DNA from 4 places in the Cytobacillus sp. FSL K6-0265 genome. Region 3 is predicted to be linked to each of the others. Evidence: riboswitches for the same ligand, from Rfam matches in the RefSeq annotation. Region 3 holds a riboswitch; each other region holds the start of a gene.
What was found. Region 3 has a riboswitch for thiamine pyrophosphate ahead of tenA (thiaminase II). Riboswitches for the same ligand answer to the same signal wherever they lie in the genome.

Region 1 (3,301 bases), 2.1 Mb from region 3:
TCAAGAAGAAACCGGTATTACAAAAAGTAATTTATATAAATATTTAAATACACTTACACAATTGAATATGCTCTATCGTGAAAAAGGAACAAACCTGTATTATCTTGGCAACAAATTGATTCAATATGGTACAGCTGCCTTTGGTAGTCGTGATATTGCCGATGCGATTACTCCTTATATGCAGGAACTTTCTTCGCTAACTTCCTGCACCGTTTCGTTTTCATTATGGACAAACAACGGTCCGATTACGACAAAGATTTGTCATTCCAATGAACCACTTCATATTGGTACACAACTTGGCGGAAGCTTGCCACCAACATCTGCTGCGGGGAAGATTTTCTTAAGTTTCTTAAACCCTGCACTGACAAAAGAATGGCTAGGAAACGAGCAATCAATCGATAACGAAGAATGGCAAATGATTCAACAATCGAAAATCTCCTTCGCAACCGAACCTTTAATTCCATCGATTTCGTCTGCTTCCGTCCCTTTGCTAGACTACCAGAATCAATTACTCGGTGCAGTGACAGTGGTTGGATTTAACGATAACATGCCAAATGAAGTAACGGATCCGATGAGCAAGCAACTGCTGGCGTTTCATCTACAAGCATCTTCTATGTTTGGCTATCGATATAAACAGGGGAAAATTTGAACAATCCTGATTGAGCGTTCAATCAATTAGATGTAGTTGAGATAATTAGAAGTAATAATCATTTTATCATCTTCTGCGCATAAATTGGATTTTAGCTCACACATTTGCTTTTATACGCCCATCTATATAAACGCCTTACTCAATTATAGACCCGCAAACTGAATCTAATGATTGAAAAAGGCCGCCATACAAAGATGACGACCTTTTTTATCTTAGTTCATCGTCAATCCATGATCGACTACTAGATTTTGTCCCGTAATCGCTCTAGCACCTGGAGAGGCTAAGAAAACAACGGCTTCTGCTACATCTTCTGGTTTTGTCACACGGCGGATAGCAGCGTTATCAGCAACAATCGCAAATACTTCAGGGGTAGTAACAGCACTTGCATCCGTTGTTTCTAATAATCCACCAGAAACCATATTCACATTAATGTCATATTGTCCAAGCTCTTTGGCCATATTGCGTGTAAAGCCAATTAATGCCGCTTTCGCTGTTGTATATTCATGGTAGGCAACGACGGGATTCTGGTAAAGATTCGTGCCAATACCAATCACACGGGCTTGCTGTGAATCCTTTAAAGCTGGGAAAGCAGCTTGTACAACATGTAAGCTTGCTTTTATCGCACCTTCAAACTGGGTTTGATAGCTAGTCCAAGATAATTCTTCTACTTTTGCCTGTGCCACAGGATCAAATTTAAATTGAACTAATGCATTATTTACAACGATATCCAAGCGACCAAAATGAGCAATAGCGTTTGCCACCATCGCTTTTACTGCTTCTTGATCTCTGACATCTGCTTGGATGGCCAATGCACGATCATGCCCGATTTCTTCAACTACGGCATCAGCTTTTTCTTTACTACTATAATAATTAACGACTACTTTATAGCCTTCCTTACCGAACTTCTTAGCAATTGCAGCTCCTAATCCACGACTTGCGCCTGTTACTAACACAACTTCTTCTCTCACTCTATTCCCTCTTTTCAATCGATGTCATTAAAAATGTTCAGGGAAACAAAACAAAAGGCTCCCCGAAAATGGAGAGCCTACCATACGTATTCATATAGTTGGAAAATGCTCCCTACGATCGTCTTAACGAACAGGTTCTAAGGGTCAGGTTTTAACCTTCTCAACTCATATTCTGAGTCCCCCTGCAACAATTTTAATTATTTTTAGTTTAGCATATAAATAGTCGCATAGCTATGAATCGAGGTTAATTTCCAACTTGACCATTCGCTTTATGTTTCTTCCCATCGCATGACACGGGGATTCTTATCTAAAATCGATTCATATTGTTTCTCATTACCATAGAGACTATTCGGGTCAAGCAGCTTATATCTCTCGTATTTTTCCAAACGATCTTTTTCTTTTGCCCAGCCTAAATGCTTGACTCTTATTGTGGATAAGCTGTGGGTAAGTTGAAAGATATTTTCTGGAAATCTCCCACAATGTTGGGGCGTTTCTTTCCAGACGGGCTGAAAGGTTGAATCGACTCTTGCTAGAAATGGACGGTATAGGAAATGTGCTTGCCAATATTCATCTTCACGATAATGATCTTCATCCCACATATCATACAGTCTAAAACAGTACAAATCGATGGTATCCTGTTTAACAAAGTCATCAATATAATCAATAAAACTCTCCTCAAACCATTCATCTGCATCAAGATTTAATACCCAACCTAAAAATCCATTTGTTGCTTCTAACCACTGCTGTTTTCTTAGTTCTACTTCATTGGCAAACTGGGAACTTGCATTCTTGACCAATTTAATTGGCACACCTTTTAGTTCTTTCAAGAAAATCGATATAGTCTGATCAGTACTAGCATCATCTATAATCACAGCTTCATCGATAAAGGGCTTGACTTTCTTTAACATCGTTTGTAAATAACGACCTTCTTCATTCTTCACAATCATAGATAAGCGAATTTGATGGTTTTCTGCTTTTTCTGGATAAATAGGTAGTTCGCTATGAACATACTGACATTTTTCTTTAAAAGTAGGTATACCTTTTAAGTCAGAAGAGCGATAAATATGATAAGCAGGGAGATGTGTGTCGACATGTAAATCCAATCCTAATGCCACTGCTCTCACACAAAAATGCCGATCTTCTCCCCAAAAACTGAGATTTTTAATTTTACTAAAATGAACACCTGCTAACAAAGCCTTCCTGCTAATTAAGGTGCACGCACCTAATCCCCCTACTTCATAAACACCTGGAGTTTGTAACTGTTGAATAAACGCCTCGGTTTGAACTTGTTTTTCTTCATCTGTTATGACGCCATCATCCGCCTGTCTCCAGTGGGTATATTCATCTGTTAACCAAACTTGCGGATAAGGGATGGTCCCTTCTTGCCAAGCCGTCCAAAAGACCTCAGAGACAATTTCTTTATTTGCGGCAATAAGTGTATGAAGGGTATCCGGGTGTAAAAGCAAATCAGAGTCAATTAAAAACAGATAATCAAATGCTTCAAATTTCGCCTGCTCAATAAGCATATCTTTGAAGCGCGCAACCTTCCAGATGAGGGTATCATTCCAGAAATGTGTCAAGTCGGTGCGAATATAGATACTATCTTCTTTTGCAGATAATATCGCAACATTGTTCTTCCATTTGGCAAAATGACGTAGTAGTCTACTTGATTCTTCATCCTGAT
Region 2 (3,301 bases), 200 kb from region 3:
ACAATTAATTGCAGTCGATCGTGATTGGGTACCAAATGTTGAGGGGACATCACTATATATTCGTCCATTTATCATTTCTACCGAACCTTATTTAGGCGTAGCTCCATCACATCAATACAAATTTATTATTATCATGTCACCAGTCGGTGCCTATTATAAAGAAGGAATTAATCCAGTAAAAATCGCTGTCCAAAGCGAATATGTGCGTGCAGTAAAAGGTGGAACGGGTAATGCTAAAACGGGAGGAAACTATGCAGCTAGCCTTAAAGCACAAGAAGTAGCTGAACAGGAAGGCTATTCTCAAGTACTATGGTTAGATGGGAAAGAAAATAAATATGTTGAAGAAGTAGGAAGTATGAATATTTTCTTTAAAATTAACGGTGAAGTCGTCACACCTGAATTGAACGGAAGCATTTTAGAAGGGGTTACAAGAAACTCTGTTATTGAACTCATTAAAGACTGGGGTATTCCTTTATCTGAACGTCGTATCTCAATCGATGAGATTTATGAAGCACAAAAGAATGGCACGTTAGAAGAAGCATTCGGGACCGGTACTGCAGCAGTCATTTCACCAGTCGGAGAACTATTCTGGAATAACGAAAAATTGACTATTAGTGGTGGGCAAACAGGTGAAGTTGCCGGCAAACTTTACGAAACACTAACAGGTATCCAAAAAGGAAAAGTAGAAGATAAATTTGGGTGGATTGTGAAAGTAGATGAAGAAAAAGCTGTTACAACAGCGATTTAATAGAAGAGAGAACCACTTGCCATTGTTGGTAGGTGGTTTTTTTGAGGGGTGAGTGGAAAATGGAATGAACTGCATATATGGATTTAGAATGTTTAATAAATTGGTGTTTTCTTCCGCAGGGGCATTTAGCGGTTCAGCCATCCTATATTTTTTACAAAAAGAATTTAAAACAAATGATGAGGGAATCACTTTTATTATAGTTAATATACTATTGAGAGATGTTGGTGATAAGTGGTTTGTATAGGTGTTGAAAAGATAAACGAACAATATAAATATACAAATGACAAAAAAACGCCTGATAAACAGGCGAAAAACCATCTAGAGTTATCTCAACTAATCCCTCGAACAATCAAATCAGCAGCTTCTTCAGCTGTTTTCCCATCTACATTGATTTTTAAATGATATGGTTGATAATGAGCTTGTCTTTCTTTGTATAAATGATACATTTCTTCAGTAGAAAGACCATTCAATTTCGGTCTTGTATCTTTAATCAATGGGTATCGGTCGAGCCACTTATCCCATGAGAGTTCGATAAGGACAACGGTACTGTTTTGTAAACATATTTCGCGGTTTGTACTGTTTAAAAAGGCACCGCCGCCTAATGAAAGAATATGTTTTTCTTCGGCAGAAAGTTGTTCAATCAACTCGCTTTCAGCTTTTCGAAAAACTTCTTCACCATAATCATGAAAAATTTTCGAAGTAGACATCCCAAACTGTTGTTCAATGCGTTCATCTGTATCGATGAAACCCCATTGTAATTTCTTCGCTAATTCCGTTCCTATGGATGTCTTTCCGACCCCCATAAACCCTATTAGTACAATACTCTTATCCTCCATAGCCTGTCCTCCCGAATGTTATATAAATATCATATCATAACGTTTTATGTCGCAACATCGTTTCTATTCAATGTTTTTTATTTTCATTTCTTTCATTTCATGTTATATTGAGTGCATCATATGATATAAGTTTTCACTAGGGGTGCCTTAAGAAAAGAGGCTGAGATTGAATGGCATTCAAAACCCTTTGAACCTGATCTGGTTTGTACCAGTGGAGGGAAGTGTGTCGATGTAGTCGTCCTCGCTTCCTTTTGGAAGTAGAGGATTTTTTTATTTTATATATAAATAAATGCTAGGGGTGCCAACTATTTGGCTGAGATGAACCCTTTGAACCTGATCTAGTTAATACTAGCGGAGGGAAGCGAGTGACGTCATACATATCATGATGACCAAAGCCGCTTATTTTAAAAATAGCGGCTTTTTTATTTTTATCGAAAGGAGGAAAGGTCTATGAATAAAATTCAAAAAATGACGATGACGGCAACAATTGCAGCCATTACTACTGTGTCGAGTAGTCTCATTTTTATTCCGATTGGAATAGCGAAAATTTTTCCCATTCAGCACTTGGCAAATGTATTATCTGCTGTTCTTCTTGGACCATGGTATGCCGTGAGTCAAGCGTTTCTTTCATCTACATTGAGAAATATGATGGGTACTGGAAGTATTTTTGCTTATCCTGGCAGTATGATTGGCGCCTTACTTGCAGGGTTGCTTTATCAAAAAACGAAAAAAATTGGCTTCTCAGCACTAGGTGAAGTCATTGGAACAGGAGTGATAGGGGCAGTAGCGACTTATCCGATTAGTACATTACTTTTAGGGCAAGAAGCAACCCTCTTCGGATTTCTACCAGCATTTATGGTGAGCTCGTTTACGGGAGCGATTTTAGGATATGGTTTATTAAGAGTTTTAATTAAGAATAAAGCTATTGGAGGTTACATCGATGAAAACAGCATTAACAATCGCAGGTTCTGATTCAGGAGGAGGAGCTGGGATTCAAGCAGATCTTAAAACTTTTTCCGCCAATGGAGTGTTTGGCATGTCTGTCATTACGGCGATTACCGCTCAAAATACAGTAGAGGTACGTTCGGTACAGGATATTGAAATCAATATTATAAAAGACCAAATAGAAGCCGTGTTTGATGATATCCAGGTCGATGCTGTCAAAATCGGCATGTTGTCATCGAGTGAGACTGTCAGTATCGTCGCAGACCGTTTAAATCATTATAGTCCAAAAGTGATTGTGTTAGATCCTGTCATGGTATCGAAAGGTGGTCATCATCTTTTAAAGGAACAAGCTATTGAAGCACTGAAAGCAAAGATGTTACCACTTGCGACTGTTATTACGCCAAACATTCCTGAGGCTGAAGTACTAACAGGTATGACGATTCGCACGGTTGAAGACATGGAACAAGCATGTAAAAACTTATATAAATTAGGGCCAAAAGCCGTTTTATTAAAAGGTGGACATTTAGAAGGAGAACCGAATGACTTATTATGGGATGGACAAAATTTCACCTGGTTTAATGGTAGAAGAATAGAGACAAAAAATACCCATGGTACAGGTTGCACGCTTTCATCTGCCATTGCTGCTGGGTTGGCAAAAGGAGAAGAACTTATTGTGGCCATTCAGTCTGCGAAAAATTATATTTCCATAGCGATTGAGCATAGTCTAGTACTCGGTAATGGACATGGTCCAACAAATCATTTTTATGAGTTA
Region 3 (3,301 bases):
CAGCCCATCAAAACATATAGTAATGTCGAGAGGACTAAAAATTTTTTAACAAAAAAACATTTAAAAACCGTACCTGCAATTGCTAGTCCCCAAACAAGACCAAATAAAGTCCATCCTAAGGGACCTTTAACAGTTATAAATAAAAACGGTGTGAACGTTCCTGCAATAAAAAAGTAAATGGAAGAATGATCGAGAATCTCAAATACATCTTTTGCTTTGCCTGCTGGTAAACTATGTAGCAAAGTAGATGAGAAATATAAAATAACCATCGTTATACCAAATAGAACAAAGCTGACAATATGCCAAGCTGTTCCATATAAGGATGAGAAAACAGTTAAAATTACAAGAGCCGCAATACTTAATAGTGCACCAACTCCGTGAACAATCGCGTTGGCGATTTCTTCCCCTTTTGAAAAAATATGTGTTTCCAATAGTATTCACCCATTCTTTACCCAATATCATAATTCTAGTATAAACCTATTTTAAGATGATAAAAAGTCGAATGGTTTCATTAGAAAGAAAAACTTCACTAAATTGAGAAGGTAAAGCGTCGAAAGGTCGAGATTTTTAAGTGGTTAATACCTGAGGTTATCGTTACTTTTAGTCAATGCCAATTTAGTGTTACGCGATTTGAAGTGTTAACGATACAACAACATTTCATCCAACTCACTTAAACATGATAACTGAAAGAGAAGCATGACATTACTCATTACTATACTTCAAGATGCTTTTCATTTAAGTTGACATTTTTTGATAAGATGATAACATAACGATGACAGCATAATTACATAAATCCACTAGGGGTGCCTTTAAAAGGCTGAGATTAAAGTGTAACTTTAAGACTCTTAGAACCTGATCTGATTGATACCAGCGTAGGGAAGTGGCGTATATAAATTTAGTTAACGTAATATAACTAAATGAATAATGTATACAGTAGCCACTTTCTTTAAGGAAGTGGTTTTTTCGCTTTTCTGGATTTTTTATGCTCATTAAAAAAGAGAGAAGAGGTAGAAATGATGGCAACAAAAGAAACGTTTACACAAATGTTAAGGAAAGAAGTACATGATATTTGGGAAGCTAATTTTGAACACCCTTTTGTCAAAGGAATCGCTAAGGGAGATTTACCAATTGAGTGTTTCCGCTTTTACGTGTTACAAGATTCTTACTATTTATCACATTTTGCACGTGTGCAAGCAATCGCTGCTTCTAAAGCGGAGAATTTATATATGACTTCGAGAATGGCTTCACATGCGCAAGGGACTTATGAAGCAGAACTAGGGTTACATAACAAATTTATGGAGTTATTAAAAGTTTCAGAAGAAGAGCTAAACCAGTTTAGACCAGCTCCTACTGCCTATGCCTATACATCCCATTTATACCGAGTAGCAGAGACAGGTACAGTTGGCGAGGTCATCGCTAGTTTGCTTCCATGTTACTGGATTTATTATGATATTGGACAGAGCTTTAAAGGGGCAAAACCAAAAGAAGAAATTTATCGTACATGGATTGATACTTACGGTGGAGAATGGTTTGTTAAACTTGTACTGGAACAAATTCACCACCTTGATCGGCTTGCTGAACTTGCATCTGAAACAGAAAAAGAAAAAATGAAATCTGCATTTACCATCAGCTGTCAATATGAATTAGCTTTTTGGGAAATGGCGTATACTCAAGAAAAGTGGTTAACTGATAAAACATATGCATAAAACATCATAAGATAAAGAGGGAATAGTGTTAACAGAATAAGGTTCATTCTTATTAACTTTATTCTGTTAACATCAAATCCCTATTCTCGTCGTAATATTAGGTTTGTTATGGAATAAGGCAATCTACAAATATGGCAGATTTTCTTTCACAAAAAAGTTCGCTCTTCCCCAACTACTCATCTCGTCTATAGAAAGATGACTCCACCCTCATAGATAGAAAAACTTCCTATATATATATAATGTCAATAAGCGTATAATGAAAGACGAATGTTAAATTAAGGAAGGCGTTTAATTATGAATAAACAACAAAGTAAGTACAGATGGGTTGTATTTGGTGTTTTACTTTTAGCCTATTTATTTATGGTAAGTCAAAGAACGGCACCTGGTTTAATAACAGATCAATTAATGGAAGAATTTCATTTAACGGCTGCAACGATTGGCTTGATAACGAGTATTCAATTTTTTGCTTATGCTGGATTGCAAATTCCCATCGGATTATTTTCTGATCGATTTGGTCCAAATGTATTTCTTGTCGTTGGAACGCTGCTTAACGGACTTGGTACCATTCTATATAGTTTGGTAGATAATAGTTATATGTTAATCTTTGCTAGATTATTATGTGGAATTGGCGATGCTACTATATGGGTCAATTTAGTTCTTGTGCTAAGCATTTGGTTCAAGCAGCAAGAATTTTCAATGCTTGTAGGATTTGCCGGAATGACAGGTAGTTTAGGTTTCTTATTAGCAACCGTCCCTTTTAGTTCGACCATTGCTTTACTAGGGTGGCGAATGCCATTTTTAATTGTTGGCATCTTAATATTCATCCTTGGTATGGGACTTTATATTGTTTTAATAAAATATCCCAGGAAGAAATTTTATATGGCAGATGAAAAAAACCAAAAAGAAACAAATGAACCGTTACTAGTCATCATAAGAAGATTACTTGTCAATCGTCAAGCTTGGGCGACATTCCTTTGTCATTTTGGTGTAGTAGGCACGTATATCGGCTTTATTGGCTCTTGGGCTGTTCCTTATGGTATGGAGGTTTACGGCTTATCAAGATCTAATGCAAGTGAAGTAATAATGTACGGATTATTTGGTGCCATTATAGGAGCTCCATTAACGAGCTATCTATCTACTTTTTTTGACAAAGTCAAATTACCTTATGTCTTTGTGCATCTGCTGTCGGTTTCTGCTTGGATTACCTTAGTATGGATGGGCGGGGAGCCACCGTATTTATTATTCATCCTTTTATTCGTGTTAATTGGTTATGCAAATGGTGCCAGTACGCTAACTTTTACAGTCGTTAGGCAGTCCTTTCATATAAAAGAAGTGGGGCTTATTTCTGGTTTTGCCAATACGGGTGGCTTTCTTAGCGCAGTGTTGCTGCCAGCACTTTTTGGAAAAGTATTGGACTATTTTGCTCTGTCTGACTTAGCAACTGCTTATCAATATGGACTGTATATTCCTTTAAGCTTTGCGATTATTGGGTTAATTGGTGTATTTATGTTATATGAGCCAGCAGTTTATCGTCAAAAACTACAAAAGAGTGAAATGGAAAAATCGGTTGGTTAACTTAACAATCGATTTTTTGT
Region 4 (3,301 bases), 280 kb from region 3:
TGAAGTAAAACCATCAATCGCCTCAGGATATAGGCCATTTAAACATAATGTAAGTGTACTTTTGCCAGATCCACTTGCTCCAAGTAATAAAGTCACTTCCTCTGCATATAAGCTAAAGCTAACATTATTTAAAGAAGGTTCATCGTGTTTATCAAAGGAAAAAGAGAAAGAGTCTAGTTCAAAAATTGGTTGATGATTTTTCATGCCTTGCTATTATCTCCTTCCCAATAGGATACCCATTTAACACACCTGTTTTCGCTAATTGATCCGCTAATATTTTTCCAAAATAACCAGCAATGATGGCTCCACTTAAGAGACGTATAACAAACATTGTCATAATAAGCCAGGATTCATAAGCATGAAAACCAGATACAAAGAAATGGTAAGGAAAACTAATAAATGCTGCACTAACACCGGAAAAAACGAGAATACGAGGTTGGTAATTTTTCCATTTTGTAACAGCGAAAGCGATTTCTGCACCTAACCCTTGCACCATTCCTGAAAGAATTAAAGCTGGACCAGATGTTGAACCGACAAGTACTTCGGTAATAGCAGCAATGGTTTCTGCTGTAAAAGCAACGCCTGGCTTTCTGATAATGTAAGCAGCTATGATTGATACAATAAACCATATGCCATAAATCAATTCATAACCAATGGGTCCAAGTCCAAACGGGGTAAGGATGGCAACAAGAACTTTACCGACCCCAAAAAAACCTAAATAAATGAAGCCAAATACTACCCCGAGGACTGACATGAGAACAATATCTTTCAAACGCCAAGATTTTCTCATGATACTTTCACTTCTTTAGCAGTTCCAGTTGGGCTGTTAGCTGACAATGTGAATGTCATTGTCACATGAGAAACCTCTTGCTTGGTCTGATCGAAAACGTTATGTAACAAGTTAAAAATATCATTCACATCTCCATCAAGCCTTGTGGCATAATGGCTATGGCTTACCTTTACTTCTGACTCCTTGGACCAATCAATTTGTTCATAAATTTTTTCCATATAATCTTCCCTCCCTAAGGGATAGAGGGCAAATTTGCAACCTGCTAACTGCTCTATTTCTTTTGTATAATCCTTGTTCAAAGCAATGTCAGTTTCGTCCATGTATACGTCTGCTGCTGAATCTCCTGGACAACCAATCGAAAAAGTGCCACTCATAGCAATGTGTTCTCCTGTTTTAGCCGCGTGTAAAAATATTGCTCTCACTACATCAAAAACATGAATTTGCTTCCCACGTATACAAGTAGAAACATCATCAGTATGAGACCACACCTTTGACATGTTCACTTCTTTAAGGGCAAATAAGATAATGTCCACATACCTTTCACTCATTACAGAAAGCGTAAACTGACAACCGACGATTCTACTTTTTCCACATAATTGATTCATATAAATATCCCCTTTAAACATTTTTTGAACAAAAAAAACTGCACCCCGATGGAATGCAGTTTGGCTATGCAAAAAAAGAGAATACACTGACCAACTGCACTTCCCCACGCTAGTATTATCTAGATCGGGTTATAAGGGTCAGGCAATTGCCTTCTCAGCCATTAAACATAGCTCCCCTAGCGCATTCGAAATATTTTGTTTGTTCATCTATCTAATCATAAGCAAAAAATCATCCCCTGTAAACCAAAACTTGTCAATCCATACTTGAAATAGAGAAAAATATATATTGATATATCAATTCATATGAAAGGCAATTAAAAATCTCAATATAGTAGAGGTGAGTAATTTCGAAATTCTAACATTAACATACTATTTTGAATGAAAAATAACCGATTACTACTCTTAGTATTGATGGTTGTCATTCCTTCTGGCGATTCTTTCACCCCGTTCATTAACCATTTTTCAATGAGGGGAGAGCGTCTTGAAATGTGGTTATTTACCGTCCCCCTAATTGATATTTATTATGAAAGAAATTATACTTATATAAGTAATTTATGGCTAATAGGTAAAGAGATTGCCTATTACTATATAATAATAGGTGAATGGCGGGCTTATTGTATACATAGTAAAATATATACTTTAAGTTGTTCTGATTGGTGGAAGAACCGAATGGTTTAAGAACTCTCAACTCGTAAAGATAATAAAAAAAAATAGGTGATTAAAATCGATATAAAAGAAATGTTAAATCAAGTTCCTGTTGTAAATGAAGAAGAAGGACGTTTATTATTAGCTAACTTACATCCACAAATGATTAAACTATTTCAGGAAAAGGAAATCGCAATCTATTACTCACTATTAGAGGATGTTTTGAAGGTTGCAAAACATTTAAATTTAGATACGGTAATTAAGTATTTCGGCATAACGCCTGTAGTGAAGGCAAGTGAAAGCATGCAGTTCCAAGAAATCTTTCGTTGCCTTCACACAAAAGAAAATAATAATAATTGGTTTTTAGATTTCTTTTCTTTGTATTTAGGTGTTTCTGTTATTTATGGCTTTAAACCTGAAGAAATGTAAGAGCTGATTCTTAATAAAGAGAAAACATTTCAAATTCCTTTTTTGAAATGTTTTTTTTATGAAGCGATAAGTGAATAAAATATTCTGTTAATTAAATGCTTTTTACTTGTATTTGCTATCATTCTTTGTAAAATGAAAGCAAGGAGTGATAAAGATGGAAGAAAAAATGGCAGGGCATAGTCTATTAGAAAAGGTTCCGTTTGGAAATGAGCAATTGAAAAGCAGGGTAGTAATGGCACCAATGACTAGAGGATTCTCACCAAATGGTGTACCGGATGAAAAGGTAGCACAATATTATCGTAGGAGAGCAGAAAATGGTGTAGGCCTTATTATTACTGAAGGCACAGCGATTAATCACCCGTCAGCGGTTGTTGGTGAAACAATTCCTCTTTTTTATGGTGAGGATGCACTAAAAGGTTGGGCAAATGTAGTAGCTCAAGTACATGAGGCTGGCGGTAAAATTATTCCACAATTATGGCATGTTGGTGCAGCAAGAAAAGCTGGAAGTTTACCAAACATCGATTCACCGCCTGTCAGTCCTTCGGGAATCACGTTAAAAGGAAAGAAAATTGATCAAATCAAGGTACTTTCCGATGAAGAAATACACGACCTAGTCGATGCATATGCAGAAGCTGCTAAATCTGCCAAAGAGATTGGATTTGATGGTATCGAATTACACGGTGCTCATGGATATTTAATTGACCAATTTTTCTGGGAACTGACGAATAAACGGACCGATCAGTATGGTGGAGACTTACAAGCACGCTCTACATTTGCAGCAGAGATCGTTAAAGCTTGCAGACAAAGAGTCGGTCCTGATTTTCCAATTGTG

Region 1: another riboswitch for thiamine pyrophosphate. It lies ahead of MHH73_RS01995 (3-oxoacyl-ACP reductase); the one in region 3 lies ahead of tenA (thiaminase II).
Region 2: another riboswitch for thiamine pyrophosphate. It lies ahead of thiW (energy coupling factor transporter S component ThiW); the one in region 3 lies ahead of tenA (thiaminase II).
Region 4: another riboswitch for thiamine pyrophosphate. It lies ahead of MHH73_RS11290 (YkoF family thiamine/hydroxymethylpyrimidine-binding protein); the one in region 3 lies ahead of tenA (thiaminase II).

Annotation. Positions count from the first base shown of each region.
Region 1 covers NZ_JBBOPE010000001.1:372,872-376,172, reverse strand. The annotation lists gene MHH73_RS02000 (IclR family transcriptional regulator) at 1-649, shown strand, start outside; gene MHH73_RS01995 (3-oxoacyl-ACP reductase) at 862-1,617, opposite strand; TPP riboswitch at 1,710-1,811, opposite strand; gene MHH73_RS01990 (glycosyltransferase family 2 protein) at 1,887-3,301, opposite strand, start outside.
Region 2 covers NZ_JBBOPE010000001.1:2,295,625-2,298,925, reverse strand. The annotation lists gene MHH73_RS11720 (branched-chain amino acid aminotransferase) at 1-748, shown strand, start outside; gene MHH73_RS11715 (hypothetical protein) at 801-992, shown strand; gene MHH73_RS11710 (shikimate kinase) at 1,078-1,584, opposite strand; TPP riboswitch at 1,713-1,821, shown strand; TPP riboswitch at 1,869-1,961, shown strand; gene thiW (energy coupling factor transporter S component ThiW) at 2,035-2,556, shown strand; gene thiD (bifunctional hydroxymethylpyrimidine kinase/phosphomethylpyrimidine kinase) at 2,525-3,301, shown strand, end outside.
Region 3 covers NZ_JBBOPE010000001.1:2,496,495-2,499,795, reverse strand. The annotation lists gene trhA (PAQR family membrane homeostasis protein TrhA) at 1-431, opposite strand, end outside; TPP riboswitch at 790-896, shown strand; gene tenA (thiaminase II) at 1,017-1,706, shown strand; gene MHH73_RS12650 (MFS transporter) at 2,001-3,281, shown strand; gene MHH73_RS12645 (hypothetical protein) at 3,283-3,301, opposite strand, start outside.
Region 4 covers NZ_JBBOPE010000001.1:2,214,981-2,218,281, reverse strand. The annotation lists gene MHH73_RS11300 (ABC transporter ATP-binding protein) at 1-204, opposite strand, end outside; gene MHH73_RS11295 (ECF transporter S component) at 179-790, opposite strand; gene MHH73_RS11290 (YkoF family thiamine/hydroxymethylpyrimidine-binding protein) at 787-1,395, opposite strand; TPP riboswitch at 1,480-1,583, opposite strand; gene MHH73_RS11285 (hypothetical protein) at 2,134-2,469, shown strand; gene MHH73_RS11280 (NADH:flavin oxidoreductase) at 2,624-3,301, shown strand, end outside.